DNA from 3 places in the Promicromonospora sp. NPDC023805 genome. Region 3 is predicted to be linked to each of the others. Evidence: riboswitches for the same ligand, from Rfam matches in the RefSeq annotation. Region 3 holds a riboswitch; each other region holds the start of a gene.
What was found. Region 3 has a riboswitch for S-adenosylmethionine ahead of AB0F70_RS08890 (LLM class flavin-dependent oxidoreductase). Riboswitches for the same ligand answer to the same signal wherever they lie in the genome.
Positions count from the first base shown of each region.

Region 1: it holds a riboswitch for S-adenosylmethionine, as region 3 does, so the genes downstream of both, metE (5-methyltetrahydropteroyltriglutamate--homocysteine S-methyltransferase) here and AB0F70_RS08890 (LLM class flavin-dependent oxidoreductase) in region 3, are expected to answer to the same signal.
Region 2: it holds a riboswitch for S-adenosylmethionine, as region 3 does, so the genes downstream of both, AB0F70_RS05780 (aminotransferase class V-fold PLP-dependent enzyme) here and AB0F70_RS08890 (LLM class flavin-dependent oxidoreductase) in region 3, are expected to answer to the same signal.

Region 1 covers NZ_JBFAAH010000033.1:26,107-35,562, forward strand. The annotation lists gene AB0F70_RS24410 (YibE/F family protein) at 1-314, opposite strand, end outside; gene AB0F70_RS24415 (HAD family hydrolase) at 371-1,204, opposite strand; gene AB0F70_RS24420 (putative glycolipid-binding domain-containing protein) at 1,323-1,913, opposite strand; gene AB0F70_RS24425 (MerR family transcriptional regulator) at 1,962-2,723, opposite strand; gene AB0F70_RS24430 (D-alanyl-D-alanine carboxypeptidase family protein) at 2,868-3,833, opposite strand; gene AB0F70_RS24435 (RNA polymerase sigma factor) at 3,846-4,472, shown strand; gene AB0F70_RS24440 (hypothetical protein) at 4,474-5,418, shown strand; gene AB0F70_RS24445 (GNAT family N-acetyltransferase) at 5,428-5,913, shown strand; gene AB0F70_RS24450 (Cmx/CmrA family chloramphenicol efflux MFS transporter) at 6,085-7,242, shown strand; SAM riboswitch class I at 7,491-7,593, shown strand; gene metE (5-methyltetrahydropteroyltriglutamate--homocysteine S-methyltransferase) at 7,602-9,456, shown strand, end outside.
Region 2 covers NZ_JBFAAH010000003.1:215,127-224,582, reverse strand. The annotation lists gene AB0F70_RS05815 (MaoC/PaaZ C-terminal domain-containing protein) at 1-201, shown strand, start outside; gene AB0F70_RS05810 (alpha/beta hydrolase) at 238-1,101, opposite strand; gene AB0F70_RS05805 (helix-turn-helix domain-containing protein) at 1,164-2,165, shown strand; gene AB0F70_RS05800 (LLM class flavin-dependent oxidoreductase) at 2,193-3,089, shown strand; gene AB0F70_RS05795 (hypothetical protein) at 3,212-3,451, shown strand; gene AB0F70_RS05790 (hypothetical protein) at 3,533-4,330, opposite strand; gene AB0F70_RS05785 (amidase) at 4,543-6,054, shown strand; gene AB0F70_RS05780 (aminotransferase class V-fold PLP-dependent enzyme) at 6,069-7,490, opposite strand; SAM riboswitch class IV at 7,522-7,635, opposite strand; gene AB0F70_RS05775 (aminoglycoside phosphotransferase family protein) at 7,680-8,474, opposite strand; gene AB0F70_RS05770 (rhodanese-like domain-containing protein) at 8,746-9,195, shown strand; gene AB0F70_RS05765 (O-succinylhomoserine sulfhydrylase) at 9,192-9,456, shown strand, end outside.
Region 3 covers NZ_JBFAAH010000006.1:149,284-158,739, forward strand. The annotation lists gene AB0F70_RS08875 (sugar ABC transporter substrate-binding protein) at 1-39, shown strand, start outside; gene AB0F70_RS08880 (LacI family DNA-binding transcriptional regulator) at 36-1,085, shown strand; gene AB0F70_RS08885 (GH92 family glycosyl hydrolase) at 1,082-4,276, shown strand; SAM riboswitch class IV at 4,517-4,627, shown strand; gene AB0F70_RS08890 (LLM class flavin-dependent oxidoreductase) at 4,924-6,096, shown strand; gene AB0F70_RS08895 (rhodanese-like domain-containing protein) at 6,162-6,539, shown strand; gene AB0F70_RS08900 (RDD family protein) at 6,671-7,189, shown strand; gene AB0F70_RS08905 (NtaA/DmoA family FMN-dependent monooxygenase) at 7,352-8,758, opposite strand; gene AB0F70_RS08910 (LLM class flavin-dependent oxidoreductase) at 8,770-9,456, opposite strand, start outside.

The DNA of each region.
Region 1 (9,456 bases), on a different contig from region 3:
ACGGCGGTGATCCGGTCCCCCTCGGCGAGCGGGATCGACGGGCCGGGCGACTGCATCCGGGACGACTCGCCGCCGGGGAGCACTACCGGGATGCTCCCCGTGGTGGGGTCGGCGGGCCCCGTGACGGTGACGTCGACGAAGGACGTGCCCTCGGCTCTCGCGGGCACGCGGTCGGGCACGTCCCCGGGGTTCGGCCACAGCAGCCACAGCCCGGCCAGGGTCACCAGGAGAGCGGAGACCAGGGTCACGACCAGCAGGAACGTCGTGCGTGGCGCGGCTGGGCCGGCCGCACGGTGCGAGTGAGCGTGCGCCATGCGCACATCCTGACCCAAGGCCGCGCCGTGGGCGCGGCGAGCGGGACGGTCCGGTCTCAGGCGGTCGGTAGCAGGAGCGCGTCGACGAGCGCGGCCGCGGCGCCGTCCTCGTCCACCGTGCCCGTGACCCGGCCGGCGATGGCGCGGACCGTCGCGGGCGCATGCCCCATGGCGATCGACAAGGCGGCCCACCGAAGCATTTCGAGATCGTTTTCGCCGTCGCCGAGTGCGACGGTCCGGGACGACGCGACCCCCAGCTCGACCCGGATCCGCTCGAGCGCCGTCGCCTTGGTGGCCTCGGGGGCGGTGACGTCCACCCAGTCCACGCGGGCCGCGACCGCGGTGACACCCGACGCGCGGAGCGCCGGCGCGAGCCGCAGCGCCCACTGCCCGTACACCACCACCCGCGGCGTCGGTCGTGCCCAGATCTCCTCCAGCGTGCCCAGCACCTCCTGGTGCCCGTTGAGCAGGCGGTCGGGGAACCGCCTGGTCACGCGGTACCCGGTGCCGACCACCTCCGCGGCGAGCCGCAGGTCGGGCCGTGTCCTGGCGACGAGCCGGCACACGGGTCCCGCGTCCAGGGGGGTCACGTCGACGACGGAGTACCCGTCCGGGCGCAGCCGCGCGGTCACCGCGCCGTTCGCCGCGACCACCCAGCCGTCGGTGATCCCGAGCTGGCGGGCCGCCTGCACGGCGCCCGACAGCGACCTGCCCGTCGCGACCACCAGATGGTGGCCGGCGGCGCGCACCGCGGCTATCGCGTCGAGTACCGCGCCGGTCGGCCGCCGCCCGGCGCGTACGAGCGTGCCCTCGACGTCGCAGGCGACGAGAGCGGGTGTGGACCTGGGCACGTCCGACAGTGCTGCGGCCCCGGAGGCGGTCGCGGTCACGATATTCCCCTGGTGATAGGTGGTGAGAGCATCATTGCCCATACTGGGACATTTTGGTACTCGCATTTCACCGGTCGGAGACCTGCTCGCGCAGGTCAGCCCCCTGGTCAGCCTCCGGTCACCGCTCCCGGACCGCGATCCCCGGGTACTTCAGGACCAGGCCCGAGGCGTCGTACGTGAGCACGCACTCGAAGTCGAAGGTCGACGACGCGTAGTCGAACCTGATCGCGGTCGGCGTCCGGCTCCGGAGCCGGTACTCCTGCTCGAGCCGCTCGACCCCCAGGTCACCCGCCCGGACGAAGACCGCTGGCACCGGGTGCGACTCCCCCAGGGCGGGGTCCAGCCGGTGGACCGGCAGCGTGTTCGTCACCGCCGACGACTCGAGGTCCACGTCGAGGCAGCCGTCGAGGTCGCGGCGCGGGACGCCGTCGACGAGCCACCGGGAGTCGTCGCCCTGCCCGGTCCGGTCGAGGGTCGTCCGGACGGTCCCGACGGCTGACACCGCCCGCACCTCGGCCCGGCGGGTGCACCACTGCGGGTCGACCTCTATCCGGTACCCGACGGACCACGCCTGCGGCCCCTCGACGGCGGTGGTGTGCCCGCGGAGCAGGTACCCGTCCGCCGTCGGCTCCGCGAAGAGCACCTCGAAGCCCGCCCGGACCCCGCTGTGGGTCCAGGCGGACACGTCGGGCAACGGATCCAGCCGCACGGTTCGAACTCTAGCCGCGCGAGGGCGGACACCGCCCTGCGGCGGTGTTCAGCCCGTGCGTTCCTGGCGGGTCCAGCCCGACCAGCCGCGCTCCTCCAGCAGCCGCTCCAGGCGGCGACCGGCGGGGAAGGAGTCGAGGGCCAGCGAGTCGAAGAGGTCGACGAGCCCCGCCTCCATCTCGCTCGCCGAGCCGTCGGACCAGCCGGCGTGCTCGTCGAGCAGCGCAGCCACCAGGTCGGCCAGGGCGGGCAGCCGCGGGTCGTCGGGCGCCCAGTCGACCGCCGCGCTGAGCCGCCGCAGGGTCTCGACGAACTGCTCGTCGTCCAGCAGCCTGCCCTTCAGCGCCATCGCCCCGGCGACCTGCTCCGGCGACAGCACCGCGAGGGTGAGGATCCAGCTGTCGCGCTCGATCTCGACCACCCGCTCCGGGAGGCCGAGCTCGCGCCACCGGTCCAGGTAGGCAGCGCCCTCGGGCGGTAGCGCCAGGCTGTCGCCCGCGGCGATCCTGGCGATCCGTTCCCGGTGCCGCTCCCGCTCGTCGATCTCCGCACGCAGCCGCGCGTCGATCTCGGCGACGGCGGCCGCGAACTCCTCAGCGTCAGCGCGCAGCAGCTCCCGGACCCTCGCGAGCGGCACACCCGCCTCCGCCAGCACCCTGATCCGGATCAGGTCCACGGCGGCCTGGGCGTCGTACCGCCGGTAGCCCGAGTGGTCGCGCCCGGGCTCCGGCAGCAGGCCCTTGGCGTGGTAGTGCCGGACGGCGCGCGTGGTCACCCCGGCGTACGACGCGAGCTGGCTGATCGTCAGCATGTGGCCAGTCTCCTCCTGCTGCCTTCGGTCGTGCTGCGTGCGGTCGTGCTGCGTGCGGTCGTCATGCACGCAGGATGCAGGGTTGCCGCAGGGGCAGGGTCAAGCCCTGGCACTCCTGCCGCGAGACCATGCCCGGTCGACGACTCAGTCCGTGTAGTCCCCGCCCGGCACGTCGAAGACCTCCTCCAGGGTCGTGACCCCGGTGGCCCGCATGTGCGCCGCCAGCTCCCGGCCGACCCAGCGCAGGTGCCAGGGTTCGGGTGCGTAGCCGGTGACCGCGCTGTTCTGGCGTGTGTACCGGACCAGCATGCCGAACTCGGCGGCGTGGTTGGCCACCCAGCGACCCTCCACGGTCTCGCCGAAGCAGGCCTCGAAGTCGCACTCCGGCCGGGTGGTGCCGCCGACGTCGACCCCGAGGCCCGTCTGGTGCTCGCTGTGCCCCGGACGAGCCGACACCTCGTCCGCCCGCTCGGCGCCGAGCTGCGCCACCCACCCTTCGTAGACCGACGCCTGCTTGGGATAGCCCCGGTAAGCGCTGCGCAGGGTGAGGCGCACACCGTCGGCGTCGGCGGCATCGAGCAGCGCGGCGACGTCGGGGGCCGCGTCCCGCCGGACGAGGTAACCGCGCACGGTGGTGAGGTCGGGCTCGTGGTCGACCGGGTCGAGCGGCGTGTGCTTGTTGACGATCACCCACGGGCTTGCGGGATCGCTTGTCGAGTGCTCCGACAGGTCGAGGCCGGTGGCGGGTGGCGGGCCGTCGACGGGGCCCTCCGCGGGGGCCACCGGGCTCGGCTCCGTCTGCGGCGCCTGGGCTACTACCGGCTTCTCTGCCGGGTCGTTCTCTGCCGGGTCGTTCTCTGCCGGGTCCTTCTCTGCCGGGCCGGACGCGGTGGCCTGCGGCTCCGCCCCGGTCGCGCTGCCCCCCTCGTTACCCGGTTCTGCGGCAGCACAGCCCGCGAGGAGCAGGCTCCCGACCAGGACGACGGCGGCGGGGCCCGCCGGGCGGACACGGGCGCGGTTACGAGTACGAACGAAGGAGACGGTCACATCAGCGTTGGTGTGCACGGTCCGGACCGCGATGACAGCGGCGGGCTGTGACGTGGACAACATGCGTGAGGTGTCATGAGGGCACTCCTGCCGGACACACTGACTAGGAAGCACGTCTCTTCGTCTCCGGAGTCCACCCTGGCCACGAACACCGAGCCACAGCGTCTCGAACCGGGCAGGCACACGCCTGCCCACCTCACGCCTGCCCACCTCACGCCTGCCCATACGGAGGCACTCTTCGTCGCGCACGCGAGCGCCGTGTACCGGTACGCGCGCTCGCGGCTCCCTGCCGCCGAGGCGGAGGACGTGGTGGCCGAGGTCTTCGCCGTCGTGTGGCGCAAGGGCGAGCTGCCGGACAACCCGCGCGCCTGGCTCCTCGGGGTGGCCCGCCGCGTGATGGCGAACCAGGTTCGCGCCCAGCAGCGGCGCAACGCCCTGGTCGAGCGGGTCCGCGCGCACCCGCACCCGGCGGGTCAGGACGGCGTGCGGCTGGTCGGCGAGCTGGACGAGCTGCGCCGGGCGCTGGCCCTGCTCCGCCCCGCGGACCGCGAGGTGATCGCCCTGCTCGCGGCCGCGGAGCTGTCCACGGCGGAGGTCGCCCAGGTACTCGGCTGCACGACGGCGACGGCGGCCACCCGGGTGCACCGGGCACGGCGCCGTCTGCGGGCGGCCTACGAAGAGCTCATCAAGGAAGGTTCCTGACGTGGAAGACGAAGAGCTGACCCGCGCCCGGCGCGCGTTGCGGGGGGTCGACCAGGAGCTCGACCTGGCGCGCGTGTACGCCGAGTCGCGGGCACGCGCGCACGGTGTCGACGAGCCCCTGGACGGCGACGAGCCCCTGTACGAGCAGAGCTTTGACCACGCGCAGGACCACTGGGCGCAGGACGAGCGCGTAGTGGTCCTCCTGCACGACCTCGACGCGGAGCCCCGGCGCGGCCGGTCCCGCGCGCGCCGCGGGCGGGCACTGGTGTGGGGCGTCGCCGCGGCGGCAGCCGCCGCCGTCGTGGTGACCGTGGTCAACCTGCCTGCGCCGGGCGCGCAGCCCGGCTCGGCGCCCGGCACCAGCCTCTCGCCGACGGCCGTCCCCGAGCCGCGACCGTCACCGACCGTCGCGCTGACGCCGTCCGAGGTGGTCGACCGCGCCGCGCCGGCGGTGGCCGGCGCGGACTGCGCGGTGAAGACCCGCTCGACGCTCGGCAAGGAGTCGGCGACCCGCTTCGACGGCGCCGCCGCGACGGACACCGGGACGCCGAAGCCGGTCCCGCTGGACACACGTCCGCTGGAGGTGCTGCAGCTGGCGACCGTCGGCGCGGCCCTCGACCTGGCCGGCCTCGAGGGTACGGACTACCGCCTGGACGACGAGTTCCTGCTCGAGGAGGAGGACGGCCGGACCATGGTCCGGATCCGGTTCACGCCCCCGCGCGAGCTGGTGCTCGGTGGCGAGCTGACCGGGCTCGACGTCGTCGTCGATACGACCACCTGGCTCCCGTACACCGCGGAGACCTGGGCCAAGTCCGACGGCGGCAAGGCTTATCAGGTACACAGCGAGTTCAGCTGGACGTCGTGCGCCAGCCCCAGCAGCAGCCCGAGCCCGGCGTCCACTGACGGCGACCCGGCGCCGTCCGACCCGGGGAGCCGTTCCCGATAGCATTCCGGCGTGCTCAGCCCCGCGACACCCGACGACCTCGACGACCTGGCCGCGTTCCTGCGCTCGGCCGACCTGACGGTCGCCGCCCTCGCGGAACCGGCGGTGCACCTGTGGCTCGACCGCGACGACGCCGGAGCCGTGTGCACGACCACCGGCTTCGAGCTCGGGTCGAGCGGCGAGCACGCCCTGGTCCGCAGCGTCGCCGTCCGGCCGGACCTGCGCGGCACCGGTGACGGGCTGCGCCTGGCGCGCTTCGCGCTGGACCGGGCCGCCGACGCCGGGGCGCGCCAGGCCTGGCTGTTCTCCCGCCGCTCCGGCGGCTTCTGGCAGAAGCTCGGCTTCACCGCCACGACCACCGACGACCTCGCCGCGGCGCTCCCCGACGCCCACCAGGTGCGGCTGTTCCGCTCGACCGGCCAGCTGGACCGCGAGGTCGCCTGGCACCGGCCGTTGCCCGTGCGCGCCGATTCCGGCGCACGGCTCGCCGCCGGATAGGCTCGGCGCATGAGGTCTCCAGAAGCATCCAGGTTCGGGCTGCCGGTACTCCGGTAGCCCGAGATGCCCCTGTAGAGACCGCCGAGCTACCGCTCGGCCGCTTTCCGCGCATCCGAAGGGCCCCGTAGTGCCGCCCAGGCCTACCCGTTCCCCCTTCCTTCGGAGGCATCCATGCCTGTCCTGCTCTACGTGCTCGCCGTCGCGGTCTTCGCGCAAGGCACGTCGGAATTCGTCCTCGCCGGGCTCGTGCCCGGCATCTCCGCCGACCTCGGCATCACCATCGCCCAGGCCGGCTACCTGACCTCGGGCTTCGCGGTCGGCATGGTCGTCGGCGCACCGCTGACGGCTGCGCTCGGCAGTCGTCTGCCACCCCGCTGGACCCTGTCCGGCTGCCTGCTGGTCTTCGTCGCGGCCCACGCGGCGGGCGCGCTCACCGACCAGTTCGCCGTGCTGCTGGTCAGCCGGTTCGTGGCCGCCCTGGCCAACGCCGGGTTCCTCGCCGTCGCGCTCTCGACAGTGGCCGCGGTCGTCCCGGCGGGCAAGCAGGCCAGGGCGCTCGCCGCGATCCTTGGCGGCACGACGCTCGCCCTGATCGCCGGGGTCCCGGCCGGAGCGTTCCTCGGCGAGATCTGGGGCTGGCGGTCTGCCCTGTGGGCGATCGCCGGGGTCTCGGCGCTCGCGCTGGCCGCCGTCGCCGCGCTGACGCCGGGGCGGCTCGGGCCTCGCGTGCCGCACACCCGGGTGGATCTCCGGGCCGAGCTCGGCACGCTCCGCTCGCCCGGCCTGCTGCGGTACCTCGTGCTCGGGGTGCTGGTGAACGGCGCGACGTTCTGCGCGTTCACCTACCTGGCGCCGATCGTCACGGACGGCGCCGGGCTCGGCTCGGCGCTGGTACCGGTGGTGCTCGCGCTGTTCGGGCTGGGCGCCTTCGGCGGCGTCTCGGCCGCCGGGCGCCTGGCCGACGCGCACGGGCACCGGGTCCTCGGGATCGGCATCCCGGTTCTCGTCGCGGGCTGGGTCCTGTGGGCCGTTCTCGCGGGGCGCCCGTCGGCGGTGTGGCTGCTCGCCCCGGTGCTGGGCGCGCTCTCGTTCGCGGTGGGCGGCACGCTGATCGCCCGCAGCATGGCGTCCGCCCACGGCGCCCCGACCATGGGCGGGGCGTACTCGACGGTCGCGCTCAACCTGGGTGCGCTGGTGGGCCCGGTGCTCGGCGGCCTCGCCATCGGGCCGCTCGGGCTCGTGGGCCCACTGGTGGTCAGCGCGACGCTGGCGGGCACCGCCGTCACCCTCTGGCTCGCGACGCACTCCGCTCACCGCGGCATCAGTTGACCACAGCGGTTGCTGCCAAACCGACCCTCGGCCTGGCAGCAACCGCCGTGCTCGCCTCACCCACGATTTGACCATGCACCTACTGCCAGATCGGGGCCTCGCATGGCAGCAACCGCATGGTCATCAGCCGGCGCGCTGATCGACCGCTGCGCTTGGCACACTTTTCGGCCACTGACCAGCCCAGACGGCATCGTCCCGAAGCGTGGACGCTTTTCCGCTCACATCGCGGTCATGCTTACGATCCAGGTCAATCATCCAGAGCGGTCGAGAGTCCTGGCTCAACGACACCGCAGCAACCTGCCTCCGGAGCGCCAATTCCGGGCAAGGTGCTAACGCCAGGTCCGATGGAGCTGATACGCATGGCAGTCGAGTTCACGCACCTTCCCCACGCCACGATCCTGGGTTACCCGCGCATCGGCCGACGACGCGAGCTCAAGCGCGCAGTCGAGTCCTTCTGGGCCGGGCGCACCACCGCCGAGGAGCTGGAGACCACAGCCCGCGACCTGCGGCTGACCACCGCTCGGCATCTCGCCGGACTGGGCCTGGACGGCACGGCCGCCGTCCCCGGCTCGTTCTCGTTCTACGACCAGGTGCTCGACGCCGTCGCCCTGCTGGGCGCGGTGCCCGAGCGGTTCCGGGACCTGGTCCCGGGCGCCGGGGGCGCACTCTCGCTGGAGGGCTACTTCACGCTGGCCCGCGGCGAGGGCGACAAGCCGCCGCTCGAGATGACCAAGTGGTTCGACACGAACTACCACTACCTCGTCCCGGAGATCGGGCCGGACACCCCGATCGGGTTCGTGGACGACCGCGTGGTGCGCCAGTTCACGGAGCTCGCCCAGCCCGCCGACGGCGGCCAGGCGGTCGTGACCCGTCCCGCGCTCGTGGGCCCGGTGACGTTCCTGCTGCTGAGCAAGGCGGCGGACGGCGCGCCCGACGGCTTCCACCCGCTCGACCGGCTCGACGACGTCGTCGCCGCCTACGCCGACGTGCTGCGCGCACTGGCCACCGCGGGCGCCCCCTGGGTGCAGCTCGACGAGCCCGCGCTGGTCACCGACCTGCTCGACGTCCCGTTCTCCGATGTAGCCAACGCCGTGCGCCGGGCCTACCCGCGCCTCGCCACCGAACTCTCCCCCGCGCCTGGCGCGGACGGCGCTGCCGAGCGCCCCGCGATCCTGGTCACCGCGCCGTACGGCGACCTGCGCAGCGACGCGGGCGACGGACTCGCGCTGCTCGCGGGCACCGACGTCGAGGCGATAGCCGTCGACCTCGTCAAGGGCGCCGTCCCCACCGGCCCCGTCGCCGGCCTGGAGACCAAGACCCTGGTCGCCGGCGTCGTCGACGGGCACAACATCTGGCGCGCCGACCTCGACGCCCGCCTGACCACGCTGGAGGGCCTTGGGGCCCTCGGGGCGTCCGCCGTCGCCGTCGGCACCTCGACCTCGCTGCTGCACGTGCCGCACGACGTCGCCGACGAGCCCCGCCTCGACGCCGGCCTGAAGTCGTGGCTCGCGTTCGCCGACCAGAAGGTCACAGAGGTCGTGACGCTGGCGACCGGCCTGACCGGCGGCCGGACGGCGGTCGCCGACGCGCTCGCCGAGTCGACGGCGGCGGTGCGGTCCCGCGCGGAGGCGCCCGGCGTCGTCGTACCGGAGGTCCGGGAGCGAACCGCGGCCCTGACCCCCGCCGACGTCGAACGCGCGCCCTACGCCGAGCGGGCAGCGGCCCAGCAGGCGAAGCTCGACCTGCCGCCGCTGCCGACCACCACGATCGGCTCGTTCCCGCAGACGGCGGAGATCCGGAAGACCCGGGCGGCCTGGGTGCGCGGCGAGCTGTCGGACGACGAGTACACGACCGCGATGCGCGCAGAGATCGCGAGCACCGTCGCCCTCCAGGAGGAGCTGGGCCTGGACGTGCTGGTGCACGGCGAACCCGAGCGCAACGACATGGTGCAGTACTTCGCGGAGCAGCTCGACGGGTTCGTGACCACCGTGCACGGCTGGGTGCAGTCGTACGGCTCGCGCTGCGTGCGCCCGCCGATCCTGTGGGGCGACGTGTCCCGGCCCGCGCCGCTGACCGTTGAGTGGACCGCGTACGCGGCGTCGCTCACGGACAAGCCGGTCAAGGGCATGCTCACGGGTCCGGTCACGATCCTGGCGTGGTCGTTCGTCCGCGACGACCTGCCGCTGGGCGACACCGCAGACCAGGTCGCCCTCG
Region 2 (9,456 bases), on a different contig from region 3:
GGGCCGGCGCGCCGGGGCGAGACGTACGAGTGGACCGTCGAGTTCTTCAAGCCGGTCCTGCTCCCGAGCACGGTGGACGTGTCGATCCGATACACGGCCGAGGCCTCGACGGGCTCGACCAACGGACAGGGCTTCGTCTACGAAGGCTGGCGTTCGGGCAAGAACACCCGCCACTTCCGAGGCACCGTCACCCCCCTCTGACCTCGTCCGTCTACCCAGCGATCTGGCCCGAACCACTTACTGTTCTCGGGCCGAATCGCTGGGTAGACGCGGCAGCAGCACCTCTTCCCAGAGGATCGCGCGCTTCGGACGGAAGAAGCCCGAGTGCCCGATCCGGCTCAGGCCGTGGTCGGCGGCGCGCAGCTCGACGAACTCGATCGGCGCGTTCGGGAACTCCTTGCTCCAGTACCGGATCGACTCCGGGGAGATGAGCTCGTCGTCGGCGGTCCAGAGGGCGGTGACCGGCGTCTGCACCTTCGCGAAACGGTCCCGCAGCTCGGGGTGCTCGCTGAACAGGTAGTCCCGGTGCAGGCACCAGCGACCCCACTGGCGCATGACGCCGGCCGGCAGGTCGTCGAGGATCCGGAGTCGGCGGCCGGGGTAGTAGCCGACCGCGGCGATCGCGACGGGCGCTATGGCGCGCCACAGGAGCGGCGACCAGCGCTTGATCATCGGCACCGCCTTGCCCCGCCAGCCAGTCCCCGAGGCGACCATGACGCAGCTGTCCACGCCGACGTCGGACAGGAAGCCCAGGCTCTGGCCGCCGAACGAGTGGCCCACCCAGGTGAACGGGACGCCGGCGGCGTCCGCCCGGGCGCGGGCGTGCCCGGCCGCCAGCTCCGCGTCGTGGTACCAGTCCAGGGCGGTCGCCGACGAGTCCCGCATCGGGCCGTAGAGTTCGGGCTCCGAACCGCGGTACGAGAAGGTCAGCACCGCGAAGCCGCGTTCCGCGAGCCAGGCCGCGAGATGCCGGTAGAACCGCATGGGCATGGCCATCGCCGGCGCGATCGCCACGACGCCGACCGGGTCGCCGTCCGGCAGGAACCAGCGGCCGGCGACCGACTCGCCGTCGGCGGGAAAGCTCACGTCCTCGGTGCTCACGTGCCGGAGGGTATCCCGTATCCTCGCCAGGGCCCTGCGAACTTCATCCGGCGGAGGATCCCATGCTCGGCGACGTGCTCGGCCTGACGAAGTCGCAGTCCCTCGCGTACCGCGACCTCGTGGCTTCTCCGTCCCTCGACGCGGCGGAGCTGGGGCGCAGGCTCGACTGCGACCCCGGCGACGCGCTGGACGTGCTCCGCGCGCTGGAGAGCCACGGCCTGGCGACCCGGCAGAGCGCCGACGACTCCCGCTTCCAGGCCGCGCCGCCCGAGATCGCGCTGGGCGCGCTGCTCGCCCGGCGCAAGGACGAGATCCGCGCCGCGCAGGTAGAGCTGATCGAGCTCGAGGAAGAGTTCCGGCGCTCGTCCGCGCTGCGGCCGGCCACCGACGTCGTCGACGTCGTGCGCGGGGCCGACGCCGTGAAGCACCGCATCATCCAGCTCCAGCTCGGCGCACGCGAGACCGTCGAATCGTTCACCAAGCCACCGGTGTTCGTGATGCCCGCCGACGAGAACACCGCCGAGGACCAGGCGGTCGCCCGCGGCGTGCGGTACCGGGTGGTGATCGACCGCGTCTTCCTCGACACCGGGGCGCTGCGGGTGGACGACGTCGCCGAGGCCATCGAGAACGGCGAGGACGTCCGCTTCTCGGAGCGGGTGCCGATCAAGCTGTTCATCATCGACCGCCGGCTCGCGTTCGTACCGATCCAGACCGTCGTCGAGGCGGGCACCGAAGGTTCCGACCTCGCCCCCGACCTGGTGGGCGCACTGATCATCCATCCGTCCGGGCTGCTGGACGCCCTGATCGCCCTGTTCGAGAGCGTGTGGCGGGACGCTACGCCCTTCGCTCCGCCGGGCGAACGCGCCGAGACCTCGGAGCTCGACGAGGAGGACAGCCGGATCCTCGCCCTGATGCTTGCCGGTCTCACCGACCAGTCGGTGGCCAACCAGCTCGGTCTCTCCCTTCGCACCGTGCAGCGGCGCGTCAAGGTGCTGATGGGCGTCGCCGGCGTCTCGACCCGCATCCAGCTCGGCTGGCACGCCGCACGTAAGGGCTGGATCTGACGGCCCGCTCCATGACAGCGTGAGTCCATGACCACACTGGCGTGCATCATCCGCCCCTCGACCCTGCCGTCTCGCATCATCCCGCTCGCGCGCGCTGTCGAGTCGGCGGGCATCAAGGAGATCTGGCTGTGGGAGGACTGCTTCCAGACCGGTGGCATCTCCGCTGCCAGCGCGATCCTGTCCGCCACCGACCACGTCCGCGTCGGAATCGGCGTCATGCCGACGCCCCTGCGGAACGTGGCGCTCACCGCGATGGAGGTGGCGACGGTCGAGGGGATGTTCCCGGGCCGGCTCATCCCCGGCATCGGGCACGGCGTGCAGTCGTGGATGGCGCAGGTCGGCGCCAAGGCCGCATCGCCCCTGACCCTCATGCGGGAGTACTCGACGGCGCTGCGTGCGCTGCTCGCCGGTGAGCGGGTCACGACGTCTGGCCGGTACGTGTCCCTCGACGACGTCGCGCTCGACTGGCCGCCCACCCGGCCCGTCCCGGTTCCGGTGGCGGCCACCGGACCGAAGTCGCTGCGCCTCGCCGGCGAGATCGGCGACGGCGTGGTCCTCGAGGGGTCCGTCGGTCTGGCCGGGCTGCCGGGCGTGCTCGAGCGGATCGCCGAGGGCCGGGCCGCCGCCGGCCACGACGCCGCCGCACCGTTCCCGGTCATCCAGAACGTGTCCGCCGCGACCGGCCCCGACGCGACCACGCGCCTGCGCGCCGAGCTCACCGCCTGGGGCATGGACGTGGCCGACGACGACGGCCTCGGCTCCTACGCCCTGTGGGGCGACGCGGAGGCGCTCGCCGACGGCGTGCAGCGGTACGGCAAGGCGGGCGCGAGCACCGTTGCCCTCCAGCCGACGGAGGACGAGCCGGACCTGGAGCGGTTCATCGAGGTGGTGGGCGCGGCCCAGGAGCTGCTGAGCAACGCCTAGCACACCGGCGCCGGCGAGGCCCGCACATTCGGCGTCAACCAAAAGTCGTTGAGTCGCGGGGCGCCTTGCCTCAACGTGGTCGCGCCGGGGGACCGCCCTTCCGGCAACGAAGGAGGCGCACCATGAAGAAGTCCGCACGAATCGCTGCCGCCGGCGCCGCAGCTGTCCTCACCGCGGCCGTCGGCGTCCTGGGTGCTGCATCAGCCTCGGCCGACAACCGGGACATGGGCGACAACCGGGAGTTCGGGACCGATGGCACGCGCGTGACGTCGGTAGAGGACAACCGGGAGTGGGGGGACAACCGGGAGTTCGGTACGGACGGCACGCGCGTGACGTCGGTACAGGACAACCGCGACTTCTGAGTCGCACACGACACGACGCCGGTGTCGCACCGTCCAGGACGGTGCGACACCGGCGTCGTGGTTTGCTGACCGGCCAGGCGATCAGATGTCGCGCGGCGGCGGAGCGAACGAACCCGACGTACCGGGGGCCGCTCCGGGCGCGGCACCCGGGGCGGCAACGGGCTGGGCGACAGGGGTGGCAGCGGCGCCACCACCCGACAGGTTGTCGAGGACACCTTCGACACGCGAACGCATCGGGCCGATCAGCGCACCACCGACACCGACGATCAGAATTCCCGCCACGGTAGCCAGGAATGCCACGAGCACAGGCATTGTCACAGTGGTGCCGATGCCTATCTGGTTCACCGCCGCGATAACACCGAGCGCGATGATGAAGAACGAGACCACCTTCGCGACGAGCGGGCCGTAGGAAACACCGCCCATGGAGTTGAGAATGAGGTCCTTCACCGCATTCGCGATGGCACCGGCGATGACCACGATCACGATCGCGACAACCAGGCTCGGGAGCCAGGCGACTATGTCGTTCACGATCGCGCTCACCGGGTTGGTGGGCCCGAACGCGCTCAGCGCGAGCTGCAGCGTGATCAGCAGGATGAAGTAGTAGATGATCTTCGTGAGCAGCGAGATCGGCTCGATGCCCGAGCCGGCGAGGAGCCTGTTGGCCCCTGCCTTCTCCAGCACCCTGTTGAAGCCGATCCGCGTCAGGATCATCCCGACGAACCGGGCGACCGCCTTGGCGATGAAGTACCCGATGAGGAATACGACCAGGAACACGAGCAGCTTCGGGATGAAGCTTGCGATCGCACCGAGAGCGCTCGTGAGCGGCTCCAGCCAGTCGACCGCGCTCGGCACAACGAGACCTGTATTCAGGAATTGCATAGTTCTCTCCCCCTTCGAGATCTTTCTCGTCACCTCCCGCACACCGCTGTGGTGCGTCTTAAAGGTGACAGCACTCCTCGAACATATGCCGGAGAAGCGCATTCTGCGCGACGGAATTTGCCGCCGTGGCGCACCATCAAGACATTCTGGATCTTTCTCCGTGCCGCAACCGAGCGCCCGGCCGGCGGTGGCGGAACACATAACCTGGCCGGATGGATGCCCTGCATGAGCGGACCGCCGTCGAGCTCCGCGACCTCCTCGCCGCCGGAGAGCTCACGCCCGCCGAGGTCACCGACCACTTCCTCGAGCGGGTGGAACGGCTGAACCCCAGCGTCGGGGCCTTCGCCACGGTCACCCCGGGGCTCGCCAGGGAGCGGGCGGCAGCGCTCCAGCGGGACGGCGACGGGTCGCGCGGTGACACGCCCCCGGCGTCGGGCAGCCTGTGGGGACTGCCCACGGGCGACAAGGACCTGTGGAACCGCGCGGGTGTGCCCACCGGGTTCGGGTCGCGCGCGTTCGCGGACCTGCCGCCGGCCCAGGAGAGCGACGAGATAGTCCGGATCCTCGACGCCGCGGGCATCGTCAGCCTCGGTAAGACCGCCGCGCCCGAGCTCGGCTTCCCTGCCTACACCGAGCCGGTCCACACCCCGCCCGCGCGCACGCCGTGGGACCTGACCCGCGGTGCCGGCGGTTCGAGCGGCGGGGCGGCCGCGGCGGTGGCGGCCGGCATGCTGCCGTTCGCTCCCGGGTCCGACGGCGGCGGATCGATCCGGATCCCGGCGGCCGCCTGCGGCGTCGTCGGGCTCAAGCCGTCGCGAGGGCTCCTGCCCGCTGGCAGCGGCGTCGACTCGCTGGGCGGGCTGGTCGTGAACGGACCGATCGCACGCACGGTCGCCGACACCGCCCTACTGCTCGAGGCGATGCTGCCGAGGCGCGCCGGGGGCGGCGTCGCGCACCCGTACTCGCTGCGGGCGCCGTCCTACGAGGCGGGGTCCTACCTGGCTGCGGCCCAGCGCGCGGCGCTGCCCGCGCCGGGAACGGGCGGACGCGGGCCGGGAGGCAGCCGCGCACGCATCGGCGTGACCACCTCGTCGGCCTGGGACGGGTTCTACGACATCAGCGTGTCACCCGAGGCCCGGGCGGCGCTGGACGTGGGCGTGCGGGCCCTGTCCGGGCTCGGGCACGACGTCGAGGAGACCGTGCTGGCGCAGGCCCCCGAGTACGCGCCGGCGTTCCGGACGCTGTGGATGGGCGGCGCCTCCGCAGTGCCGATCGACGACCCGGAGACGCTCGGCAGGCTGGAGCCGCTGACGCAGTGGTTGATCCGGTCGGGTCGCGAGGTGCCCGCGCGGCAGCTCGCCGAGGCGGTGCGCACGCTCACCGCCTTCGAACGGTCCCTGGTGGCGCAGGTCAGCGTGTACGACGCCGTAGTGACGCCCGCGCTCGCCCTCACGCCCCGGCCCATCGGGTGGTACGACGCCGAGGACCCCGAGCGGAACTTCGAGCAGCAGTGCCAGTACACGCCGTTCACGTCGATGCTCAACGTCGCGGGGCTGCCGGCGATCACCGTGCCGACCCACTGGACCGAGCCCACCGCGGACGCGCCTGCGGGGCTGCCGATGGGCGTGCAGATCATCGGCAGGCCAGGCGGGGAGCTCACCCTGCTGGCGCTGGCGGCCCAGCTGGAGGCGGAGCTTCCCCGCCCGCACGCGTTCCCGCTCTGACGCCGAACCGCAGGTCAGTCCGCGTCCGGGAGGCAGCCGAAGTCCTCGTCGAAGCCCAGGGCGGCCGTGGCCAGCAGACCCGCGAGACCTGAGCCCTCCGGGACGGGGCGCGGGTCGTCGGTCACTACCCAGAGCCCGTCGACGACGTCGTACCCGGCCTGCGGGCCGTCGGCCACCAGGCGGCCCACCGCCGCGATCAGGCGCTCGACCTCCTCGCCCGCGGTGCCGACGCCGACCGAGGCGCGCACCGCACCGGCGTCGAACCCGAGGCGGCCGAGCAGCGGGTGGGCGCAGAACCGGCCGTCGCGCACGCCGATCCCGTGCTCGGCGGACAGGTAGGCGGCAACGAGGCCGGGGTCGTAGCCCGTCACGGTGAACGTCACGACGCCTACCGGGTCGACGGCGTCGGCCCACACGCGCACGACCTCGACGCGGTCGATCGCCTCGAGCCCCGACACGAGACGACGGCGGAGCGCGTTCTCGTGCGCCGCGACGTCGGCTGGGGCAAGTGCGGCGAGCTCCTCGCACGCCGCGGCGAGCGCCACCGCACCGATGACGTTCGGGGAACCGGCCTCGTGCCTGGCGGGACCTTCGTGCCATTCGGTGCCCCCGACGCGCACGCGCCGCACGGCGCCGCCGCCCGCGAGGTAGGGCGTGCCGGCGTCGAGCCAGTCACGGCGGCCCACCAGCGCGCCCGCGCCGAACGGGGCGTAGGTCTTGTGCCCGGAGAAGGCGAGGTAGTCGACGCCGGTGTTCTCCAGGGAGATGCGGCGGTGGGGCACGAGCTGGGCGCCGTCGAGCACCACGCGGGCGCCGAGCTCGTGGGCGATGGCGACGATCTTGTCGACCGGCAGCGACTCCCCCGTCACGTTGGAGGCGCCGGTGAGGGCGAGCAGGGCGAACGGCCGGTTCACGGCGGCGGCGTCCGTCAGCTCCTCGCGGATCTGGTCGAGCGTCTCGGCAACTGTCGCGCCACCGGTCAGCACGGTCGCGTCCGTGCCGCGCTGCCAGGGCAGCAGGTTCGCGTGGTGCTCGACGTCGAGGACGAGCACGCGGCCGGGCTCGCCGTCGGGCTGCGCCGGGACGCAGCCGGCGAGCAGGTTCAGGGAGTCGGTGGTGTTTCGCGTGATGATCGTCAGGTCGTCCTCGCGGGCGCCCACGAACGCTCCGATGGTGCGGCGGGCGGTCTCGTAGAGCGCGGTGCTCACCTGGGAGAGGTACCCGGCGCCGCGATGCACGCTGGCGTACAGGGGCAGCACCTGGGTGACGCGGTCGGCGACGGCCTGCAGGGCAGGCGCTGACGCGGCGACGTCGAGGTTCGCATACGGGACGAGACTGCCGTCCACCAGCGGGACGAGCGTCTGGCCGCCGACGACGGGCCGCAGCGGGGCGACGCCGGCGACCGCGTCGTCACGGGTGAGGGTGGTTGCAGACATGACGTCCTCCAGCACAGTCCTGGGGGAGGTTCCCCCGCGCTTGCCACGCGCGGCTGCGCGCGGCCAGGTCGTCACCCGGGGCACCCCACCGCGGTAGGAGGGTTGCCGACCAGCGAGCCGGGGCTTGACGCTGGCACTCATGACCTGACGTCATCCTGTGCTGCGGCAAAATTCCTGTCAACGCTCGTCTCAGATACTGGTCTCACGATTCGGTCGCTCAGACTGAGAGATGAGCGCGGCGATCCGGTCGGCGTCGGCCCGGTACATCGCGGCGTGCTCGCGCAGCTCGGCCGGCCCGTCGCCGTCCGCCCGGGCCGCCGACCAGCCGGCCAGGTCGTGAAGCTTGTCGACCATCGCAGCCAGCACCTCCGCACGCCGGAACGGAGTCCCGTACGCCTCGGTCAGCGTGTCGAGCCGCTCCATCGGATCCAGGTGCCCGACGTCGTAGGCGGCGCCCGCGAAGGCGTCTGAAGAGAACGGCGCGATCCGGTAGGCGAGGTACGCCAGGTCACGGACCCGCGGGCCGGGCGAAGCGGTGTCGAGGTCGAACAGGCCCGTGAGGCGGCCGTCGCGGAAGACCATGTTGTACGGCGCGGCGTCGTTGTGGCAGATCACCTCGGCGGGTTCGGCCGCGGGGAGGCGCCAGACGGCGTCCGACCGAGGGAACCCCGCGGTCGCGTCGTGGAAGCGCCGCAGGAGGCGGCCCGCCTCGACCAGGACGCCCTCGGACCAGAGCCACGCCGGAGCGGGCCAGCCGGGGACGTCGCCGGGCAGGTACGAGACGATCTCCCGGCCCTGGTCGTCGAGGCCGAGCGGTTCGGGGACCTCGGTCATCCCGGCGGCGCGGACGTGGGCGAGCAGCCGCTGGACGGTGGGCGTCCAGGGGCCCGCCTCGCGGTGGACCGTGTCGCCGATCCGTACGACGCCGGTGATGTTCCCGCCGGTCAACTCCTGCTCGTCCGGGGCGTCGGCCCCGCTGTCCACAGCACTATCCACAGCACTTTCCACAACATTGTCCACAGGGTTGTCCACAAGTCCCTCGTCCACAGATCCGCCGTTCGCCGTATCCACCCCGGGACGATATCCCGACCAGTGTGCGAGACGGCATCCCACCCACCGGACGTCGTGTCGTAGGATCACAGCGACCATCCCGAGCGGCCGAGTGACGTGGCACGACGACGCCGCAGCAACCCAGCGTTCCCGCCCCTGGCGAGAACGGACGAGGGTGCTACCGCCACGACCGATGGAGGAGCACATGAGCGTCCCCGCGCACATCGAAGCCCACCCCGCCGACGGCTACGCCGGCGACATCACGCCCCAGCAGGCCTGGGACCTGCTCGCCGCCGACCCGGCCGCCACCCTCGTGGACGTCCGCACCGAGGGCGAGTGGCGCGCGATAGGCATCCCCGACACGGCATCCCTCGAGAAGCAGCCGGTGTTCAGCGAGTGGGTGCGGGCCGGCGGCCGCCCCAACCAGCAGTTCCTGGAGGAGCTCAAGGCCGCGGGCGTCACCGGTGGCCCCGTCGTCTTCCTGTGCCGCTCCGGCCAGCGTTCGATCGGCGCGGCACGGCTCGCCACGGCGGCCGGCATCGCGCCGTCGTACAACGTGCTGGAGGGCTTCGAGGGCGCGCCGGGAGCCGACGGCGTCCGCGACCAGCAGGGCTGGAAGGTCGCGGGGCTGCCCTGGACGGAGGGCGCTCAGTGACGGTCACCGGAGCCTTCCCGGCCGACGCGACCCCCGGCGGGTCCGGCCGCAAGCCGCTGCCCCGGAACGTCCGGCCCGCGACGCTCGCCGTGCGCGGCGGACACCAGCGGACCGAGTTCCAGGAGACGGGCGAGGCGCTGTTCCTCACCCAGGGCTACGTCTACGACTCGGCGGCCGAGGCGGAGGCCGCGTTCGCCGGCGACATCGACCGCTTCGTCTACTCGCGCTACGGCAACCCGACGGTCCACACGTTCGAGGAGC
Region 3 (9,456 bases):
GCGGTCGAAGAGTGCGACAAGCTGCTCGCCGACCAGTGACGTCGTCCGCGGGGCACCCGAGCCGCAGGCCGACCATCGCCGACATCGCAGCGCACGCGGGCGTCTCCCCGACAGCTGTGTCGTTCGCGCTCAACGACCGCCCGGGGGTCAGCGCGCGGACCAGGACCCGCATCCTGGCCGCCGTCGCGGAGCTCGGGTGGCGGCCGAACGTGGCCGCCCGGGCGCTGGGCGGACGGCGGGCCGACACGGTGGGCCTGGTCGTCACGCGGCCCGCGCGGACCCTGGGTGTCGAGCCGTTCTTCGCCCAGCTCGTCTCGGGACTGCAGGCGCGGCTGTCGGCGGACCTCGTGGCGCTGCAGCTGCTGGTGGTGGAGGACGTGTCCGCCGAGCTCGACGTCTACCGGCGCTGGGCGGCCGAGCGGCGAACCGACGGTGTGGTGGTGCTCGACCTCGAACGCGACGACCCGCGCCCCGATGAGCTGGTGCGGATGGGCCTGCCCGCGGTGCTGCTCAGCGGCGACGGCACGCCGGGCCCCGTGCCCGCCGTCTTCGCAGACGACCACGCCGCCATGACCTCGCTCGCCGAGCACCTGGCCGCGCTGGGGCACGTGCACGTCGGTCACGTGGGCGGCGTCCCTGCGTACGTACACTCCGCGCGGCGGGCCACCGCCCTGCACGACGCCGGGGCGCGCCTCGGCCTCGACATCACGACAGTGCCGGCGGACTTCTCACAGGACGAGGCCGCGGCAGCAACCAGGGCCCTGCTGGCCCGCGACGAAAGGCCTACCGCAATCGTCTACGACTCCGACGTCGCCGCACTCGCGGGCGTCACCGTGCTGGCCGAGGCAGGGCTCGACCTGCCCGGCGACATCTCCGTGGCATCCTTCGACGACTCCGAGCTGGTGCGCCTCGCGCACCCGCCGCTCACCGCCATGACCAGGGACACCTTCGAGCTCGGTGAGCTCGTGGCAGGCACCGTGCTGTCGCTGGTCCGGGGCGAGCCGGTGCCCGACGTCGTCGGCGCTCCAACCCCCGTGCTGACCGTGCGCGGCAGCACGGGCCGCGTCCCGGGGGTGGCGGCATGACCGGGCCAGCACACGTCCCGGCGGGTCGGCCCGGAGTCGGCCTCACGAGCGAGCACGCACGGCGGATCGGGCACGGCGGCGCGGGCCGCACGGTGGTCCTCGACGGGCTGGACGTCCCGCTCGGGGCCGGTACGGAGCTGCGCTACACGCTCCTGCCGGTGCTCGACCAGGAGCTCACCTACCGCTCGACCTACGTGGCGGTCGACCTGCTGCTCGACGACGGGACGTGGCTCCTGGAGACCGGGCCCGGAGGCGAGCTGCGCGACCAGCACGGCATGCCCGCGACCGCCGTCGGGCAGGGGGAAGCGCGCATCCTGGTACCCGACCACTGGAACGCGGTACGGGTGGACCTGGACCGCGTGGCCGAGCTGCTGCCCGGCCGCCGCGTGCGGGCCGCCGCCGTCGTGACGGCGGCGCCGGACGGCGGCGACACCGAGGTGTGGCTGGACGCCGTCACGGTCGGGCCGCGCCCGCAGCGCGTCGTGGCCGGCCGCACCGACCTCGTCGACACCCGGCGCGGCACCCACTCCTCGGGTGCCTACTCGCGCGGGAACAACGTGCCGGCGGCGGCCGTGCCGAACGGCTTCACGATGTGGGTGCCGCTCACCGACGCGTCGACCGAACGCTGGCTCTACTCGTGGGCCGCGCACAACGGCCCGGACAACCGGCCGCGCCTGCAGGGGATCGGCATCTCGCACGAGCCCAGCCCGTGGATGGGGGACCGCGACCAGCTCGCGTTCCACCTGGTCGCCGCGCAGCCGGGTGAGGAGGGCACGCCCGACGCCGGCCTGGAGTCCCGCGCGCTCGGCTTCTCGCACGACACCGAGACGGCCCGCCCGCACCGCTACGGCGTCGACCTGGACGACGGCTCCCGCATCGACGTCGCGGCCTCGGACCACGGCGGCGTGCTGCGGTTCACGTTCCCGCCCGGCGCCACCACCGGCCACCTGATCGTCGACGCCGTCAGCGACGCCGGAGCGGACGGCCCGCCCGTCGCCGTCACCGTGCACGACGACGGCACGCTCACCGGCTGGAGCGACCACGGCAGCGCGCTCTCGGTGGGCCGCAGCCGCATGTACGTGGTGGGCCAGGTCTCCCGGCCCGTCCTGCGCACGGGCCGGGCACGGGGCCGGGAGCACGCGACCTACGCGACGGTGGCGCTCGACCCGGCGGCAGGGCCCGGCGACCAGGCCGACCGCACGGTAGAGGTGCGCGTGGCGACGTCGTACATCAGCGAGGACCTCGCCTGGCGCGCCCTGGACCGCGAGGTGAGCGGCTCCTTCGACGACGTGGCCGAGTGCGCGCGCACGCAGTGGGAGGGGCGCCTCGGCGTGCTCGACGTCGAGGGCGCCACCGAGGAGCAGCAGGTGACGCTCTACTCGAACCTCTACCGCCTCAACCTGTACCCGTCGTCGTACACGGAGTTCGGCACCGACGGCGAGCTCGTGCACGCGTCGCCCGTGCTCGACGGCGCGCCCGTCGTGCCCGGCGAGATGTTCGTCAACCACGGGTTCTGGGACACCTACCGCACCTGCTGGCCCGCGTACGCGCTGCTCTACCCGGACGTCGCCGCGCGGCTCGCCGACGGGTTCGTGCAGCAGTACCGCGAGGGCGGCTGGGTCGCGCGGTGGTCGTCGCCGGGCTACGCGGACCTGATGACCGGCACGTCGTCCGACGTCGCCTTCGCCGACCTGTACCTGCGCGACGTACCCCTGCCAGACCCGCTCGCCACCTACGACGCCGGCCTGCGCAACGCGACGGCGCTGCCCACCCGGTCCGGCGTGGGCCGTAAGGGCCAGGACTTTGCGCTCGCCCACGGCTGGGTGCCGCGCGACGTCGACGAGTCCGTGTCCTGGAGCCTCGAGGGCTACATCAACGACGCGGGCCTGGCGCGGATGGCGGAGGCGCTCGCGGACGCGCCGGGCACCCCCGACGACCGCCGGCGCGCACTGCGCGACGAGGCCGCCTACCTGCGGCAGAGCTCGCTCGGGTACGTACACCTCTTCGACGCCTGGACGGGGTTCTTCCGGGGACGGGACCGGGGCGGTTCGTTCGGCTCGGGTTCGTTCGACCCGGACGAGTGGGGCGGCGACTACACCGAGTCCGACGCGTGGAACTTCCTGTTCCACCCGGTGCACGACGGCGCCGGCCTGGCCGCCCTGCACGGCGGCCGCGCGGGTCTGGAGCGGCTGCTGGAGCGGTTCTTCGCCACGCCGGAGCGGGCGGACAAGCCCGGCACCTACGGGTCCGTGATCCACGAGATGGTCGAGGCGCGCGACGTGCGGATGGGCCAGTTCGGCCAGTCCAACCAGGTGTCCCACCACATCGCCTACGCGTGGCTGTTCGCGGGACGGCCCGACCGCACGCAGGAGACGGTGCGCGAGATCCTGGCCCGGCTGTGGACCGGCAACGAGATCGGGCAGGGCTACCACGGCGACGAGGACAACGGCGAGATGTCGGCCTGGTACGTCCTCTCCGCCCTGGGGCTGTACCCCCTGGAGATCGGGTCCTCGCGCTGGGCGGTCGGCTCACCGCTCTTCGAGCGCGCGGTGGTGCACCGGCCCGACGGCGACCTCGTGGTCGAGGCGCCAGGCGCGGCCGACCGCTGGTACGTGGCGGGTCTCGAGCTGTCCGACGTCGCTGGCGCGGCCCGGGCGGTCGAGGCGCCGTCGGTGGAGCACGGCGACCTGACCGGGGGAGCGTCCCTCCGGTTCGCGATGTCCGATGGGCCGACGAGCTGGGGGGTGCCGGTGTCGGCCGGGGCGGGCGGCTCCGATGTGGTGGTCGCCCGGCCGTGGCAGCGGGCCGACGGCGGCTGGCAGGGCACCGACGGGTCCCTGCCGCGGCTGACGGACGGCGACCTGACGACGACTGCAGAGGTGACGGGCGTGCTCGAGTGGCGCCCGTCCGGCTCGGTCCCGGAGGGTGCGCTGCTTCGCGCGTACACGCTGACGGCGTCGGCTTCGGTGTCGTCGGTCTCAGTGGCGAGGTCAGGGGACGCGCAGCCGCCGTCGGCGTGGCGACTGGTCGCGGACGACGGCCGCGTGCTGGACGAGCGGTCCGGCGAGCAGTGGCGCTGGCCCGGTCAGCTGCGGCCGTTCGTGCTGGCCGAGCCCATACCGCTGACCGGTCTCCGGCTGGAGCTCGGCGAGAGCGGCGCACTTGCCCAGGTCGAGCTGCTCGTCGACTGAGCCGAGGCGCTGCGGGGTGTGCTGGGAGAACAGGTACCCCGCGGAGTGTGTTGCTGAGAGTAGACATCGTCCACTCTCAGCAACACACCCGCCCCGCATGGTCTTTCCCGGCGGCCTGCGCGGTTCCGGTATGTGAGATCTGGCCATAGATCGTTGACTTCTATCGGTTTCATTCGTATGTTCTCTGACATCCAGAAGAACCGCACTAATCCGATCGGAAAGATGTAGTAACTCTGGACAGGTCATGAGCTCCGACGCGAAGCCCCGGCTGGTCGGACGGCAACCCCCCGCGCGGGTGGGTGCCCCGGGTGAGGACCAGGCCACCGCCGCCGGCGGATGACAACACGCGTCGCTCGCCGCTGGGCGAGCAGGTGAGGAGAACCACGATGACCCGGAGCGCTGCCCCCGCCGTCCACGTGCCCCTGCCGTCCTGGAACGTCTCCCCGCGGGCTGGTGCTGCCCCGCGCACGGGTATGTGTTGTCGCCGTTCCTGCCGCTGACCGCGGCAGACCCGACCCTCCTCTCCCATACCTTCCGGCAGCCACGCTCCCGGGTGACCCAGCAATGCCGAAGCGCGCCGACCGTGCGCCGCCGGCTGGGTCGTCCGGGTGTCGCCGCGCAGCCGTAGCCCCGAACGGAGCCCCGCCGTGCCGTACCCACTGCAGCCCACATCCATCACCTCCGCCTCCTCCTCGCTCCGTCCCGTCGTGCTCGGCGTGGACCTGACCTCGGCCGGCGCCCGTCCCGGCGCGCACCGCGCCCGCGGCCCGCTCCCGCCCCGCCCGTTCGACGGCGAACGCTTCCTCCAGCTGGTCCGCAACGCCGACCGCGGTCTGCTCGACCTCATCACCCTCGACGAGGACTTCCTGCTGCACCCCGGCCGCGGCCAGGTGACCGCTCGGCTCGACACGGTCGTCGCGGCGGCCCGCGCGGCCCGGGTCACGACGGGGATCGGCCTGGTCGCCGCCGTCGACACCGTCCACACCGAGGCGGCGCACACCGCCGTAGCCCTCAGCAGCGTCGACCGCGCGAGCAGCGGCCGGGCGGGCTGGCAGGCCACCCGGCAGACGGCGGTCCCCGAGCCCGACGAGGCCTGGGCGTCCCGGGTCGAGCTGGGCATCCAGTCCGTGAACCGCGTGTGGACGGGGCGGCCCGGCACCGGGTCGGGCGCGGTCGAGCTGGACGCCGAGGGCCGCTTCCGCGTCGACCACGACGGCATCCGGTTCGCGATCCGCAGCCGCCCGACCCGTGCCGGCGGTAGCGGTGCGGCGTTGTCCCGGGTACGTCCGCCGGTCGTCCTGCGCGTGCGTTCCGAGGCGAGTGCCAGGCTGGCGGGGCGCACCGCCGACGTCGTGCGGATCGCCGTGCGGGATGCCGCGCAGGCGGTCCGGCTGCGGCGGCTCGTGCGCGACGCGGCGCTGTCCGCCGGACGCGACCCCGAGGAGGTGCGGGTGCTCGCCGAGGTGTACGTGGTGCTCGCCGCCGAACGGGCCAGCGCCCAGGCCCGGCTGGAGCTCGTCGAGGCGCTCGAAGGTCCCGATCCGGGGCGCGGCGCGCACGTCGTCGCGGACACGCCGGACGAGCTGGCGGTCCTCATCGCCGACTGGGCGGCCGTCGGCGCCGCCGACGGGTTCCTGCTGCGCCCGTCGTCGCTCAGCGCGGACCTCGACGCGATCACCGACCACCTCGTGCCGGCCCTGCAGCGGGCCGGGCTGTTCCGCACCGAGCGCACCGAGACCACGCTGCGCGGATCGCTCGGGCTGCCCGACGCCGCCGCCATTTCCCGGGCGCTTCCCACGGGCCGGCTGCTGAGCGCCTGACGGCCACCCCTGGCGGCTGCCCTCCGACAGGCCGCCGTCAACCATCGATCCTGAGGAGAAGAACCATGAGCACACCTGAGCTGCGGAACCCCGAGAACGCCGGCGCCAAGGTCGCGGGCGGCGCCCTGCTGATCGACGTCCGCTCCGCCGCGGGCCGGGCGGCGACCGGCGAGATCCCCGGCGCCACGCTCGTCGACAGGAGCAACCTCGACGCACTGTTCGGGCCGTCGGACAGCCCCGCGATCACCCTCGACACACCGGTCGTCGTCGTGTGCGGCTCGGTCAACGGCTCCGGCCCGGTCGCCGAGGCGCTCGCGGCACGCGGCTACACCGACGTCTCGCACGTCGACGGCGGGTTCCCCGCCTGGAAGGAGGCAGGCCTGCCCGCGACCGAGCCTGAGTCTGAGTCTGAGTCCAGCGCCGCACCGAGCGCCGCACCATGACCGGGTTCGCTACCCGGCAGGTACGTGCAGGGGCCCCGACGAACCGGTAGAAGAAGCGATCCGTATCCGCCCTACCCTGCCGAGCATCTGCTTCGAGAAGCGGCTGTGACCGACGGAGTACCGTCAGCCCCGTGAACCCTCAAGCATGGCGGCGCATCGTGGCGTGGCTCATCGACTGGCTCTGCTTCTTCGTGTGGCTCGCGCTGGTCGCGGCGATCGGGATCCCGCTGTACGCCGCCGGCATGACCGGCCAGTGGTCCGCCGTGACGACGAACGTGGTCTCCGCGCTCCTGACGGCCGTGCCGCTGACCATCTTCCTCGCCGTGCTCGAGTCCGGTAAGCGGCAGGCGTCGATCGGCAAGCGTGTGCTGGGGCTCAAGGTGGTGACCGCCAGGGACGGCGGGCGGCTCTCGTTCGCCTCGGCCCTGCTCCGGAACGTGCTCAAGATCGCCGTGCCCTGGACGATCGGGCACGCCGCGGCGATAGCCCTCGTCGGGTCCGGGTCCACGACGATCGACCCGGGTCTCGCGATCCTCACTGCGGCGTCCTACGTCCTGCCGCTCGTCTACGTCGTCACGCTGTTCGTCGGCGAGGGCCGCACGCCGTACGACCGGGCCGGAGGAGCCAGGGTCGTCCGCGCACAACCCTGATGAGACCTGATCCGGTCTCGTACCCCGCCGACGTACGTTCTCCCCGCGTCCCCGCCGCACTGCGTCTGATCTGCACCGTCTGATCTGCACCGTCTGATCTGCACCGTCTGATCTGCACCGTCTGATCCGCGCCGTCTGATCCGCGCCGCCGGAGCGAGAGTGCTACGCCGCGCCGATCGCGGCCGCCGCGCGGCGGGTGAGCGGGGCCCGCAGCCCCAGGTGCCCGCGCAGCGTCGACCCGCTGTACGACGCCGGGTAGGCGCCGCGTTCCTGCAGCTCCGGGACCACCTTGTCGACGATGTCGTCCAGCCCCGACGGCACGATCCACGGGCTGATGTTGAACCCGTCGACGGCGCCCGTGCGCACCCAGCGGATCAGGTCCTTGGCGACGGCGGCGGGCGTGCCCTCGAAGCCGCGCTCGCTGCTGCCCAGGACCACCAGCTCACGGATCGACAGGTTCTCGGCCTCCGCAAGAGCCCGCCACCGCGCGGCGATCTCCCGGGTCCGCGCGCCAGTGGTGGCCGAGCCGCGTTCCCCGCCCAGCTCCTCGACCACCGGGTCGTGCGCCGGGAGCGGGCCGTCGGGGTCGTAGCCCGACAGGTCCTCGCCCCAGATGTTGCCGACTATCGAGAGCGCGGTGGCCGGGGAGACCTGGTTCCAGCGCACCCAGCGCGCCTTTTCCTCGGCCTCGGCGGGCGTGTCGCCGACGATGATGCCGGTACCGGGAAAGATCTTGATGTCGTCCTCGGGGCGCCCGGCCGCGACGGCCCGGCGCCGCACGTCGGCCGCGAACTCCAGCGCGTCGGCCAGCACCGCGCCGTGGCGGGAGAAGATGACGTCCGCGTTGGCGGCGGCGAAGTCCCGGCCCTGTGGCGAGTCGCCCGCCTGGAAGATGACCGGGTGGCCCTGCGGGCTGCGCGGCGTGGTCGGGTCGAGCTCGACGTCGAACAGGGCGCTGTGCTCGGAGACGTGGGCCACCACGTCTCCGGGAGAGCCGCCGTCCGCCGGGTCCGGGAACGCGTCCCAGATCTGGCGCGCGATGTCCAGCTGCCCCTGCGCCCGTTCGTACCGCAGCGCGTGGTCGAGGTAGCCGCCGCGGCGGAAGTTGGCCCCGGTCCACGCGTTGTCGGTGGTCACGACGTTCCACGCGGCGCGCCCGCCCGAGAGCACGTCCAGGCTCTGCAGGCGGCGGGCCAGGTCCGCCGGGTCGTTGTACGTGGTGTTCTGGGTGGCCACGAGGCCGATGTGCGTGGTGATCGCGGCGAGGGCCGCGAGCTGGGTGATCGCGTCCGGGCGGCCGACGACGTCGAGGTCGTGCAGCGCGCCCCGCGTCTCGCGCAGGCGCAGGCCCTCGCCAAGGAAGAACGCGTCGAACAGGCCGCGTTCGGCGGTGCGGATCACGCGCTCGAAGGTGGCGAAGTCGGTCTGCGAACCGGACTCGGGGTCGGACCAGATGGTGGTGTGGTTGACCCCCTGGAAGAAGACGCCGAAGTGCACCTGGGCGGCGGGGCGGGTGACCGGATGGTCGGAGTGATCAGGACGGTCAGGGCGGGTGTCGGGGACGGTCATGGCAAGGTCTCCTATGCGCTGACGCGGACGTCGTAGCGGTTGGCGGGGCGCGGGAGCCCGAGGGCGTCGCGCAGGGTGGCGCCCGGCCGGGGCGCCGCGGTCAGCCGCGCCGCACGCAGGGCGGGCAGGACGTCGCGCGCGAGCACCGGCAGGTCGACGTCGAGCACGGCGGGCAGCAGACGCACGCCGTCGACCGGGCGCCGCCCGTCCGAGCCTGGGGTCGCGAGCTTGATGAGCAGGGCGACGAGGCTCGCCGCGCTGCCGACGTGGCGCAGTGCGCCGGTGCCCCACGGCGTCCGGCTCCCGGGTGGCGAGCCGGCGTCCAGCTCCGCGAGGCGGTCGACGCCGGAACGCCCACCGGCGTCGAGCACCACCTCGATGTCGACGCCCGCACGCGGGGAACGCTCGCGGGCGGCCGCGGCACCGGCCCGGACCGCTGCGACGTCGGACCCGCCGACGAGCGCGACGTCGACCAGCTGCTCGGCAGCCGGGGCGATGTCGCCGTCGGCCGCGAGGACCACGAGCTGCCCCTGCGGCGGACGGGGCGTGATGAGCGGCCCCTTGACCGAGAAGCTCTTGCCCTCGAAGTCCACGTAGTGCACCCGGCCGCGGTCGAGGTACCGGCCGGTGGTCACGTCGCGCACCACTGCGTCGTCCTCCCACGAGTCCCACAGGTACCTGACCACCTGGACGACGTC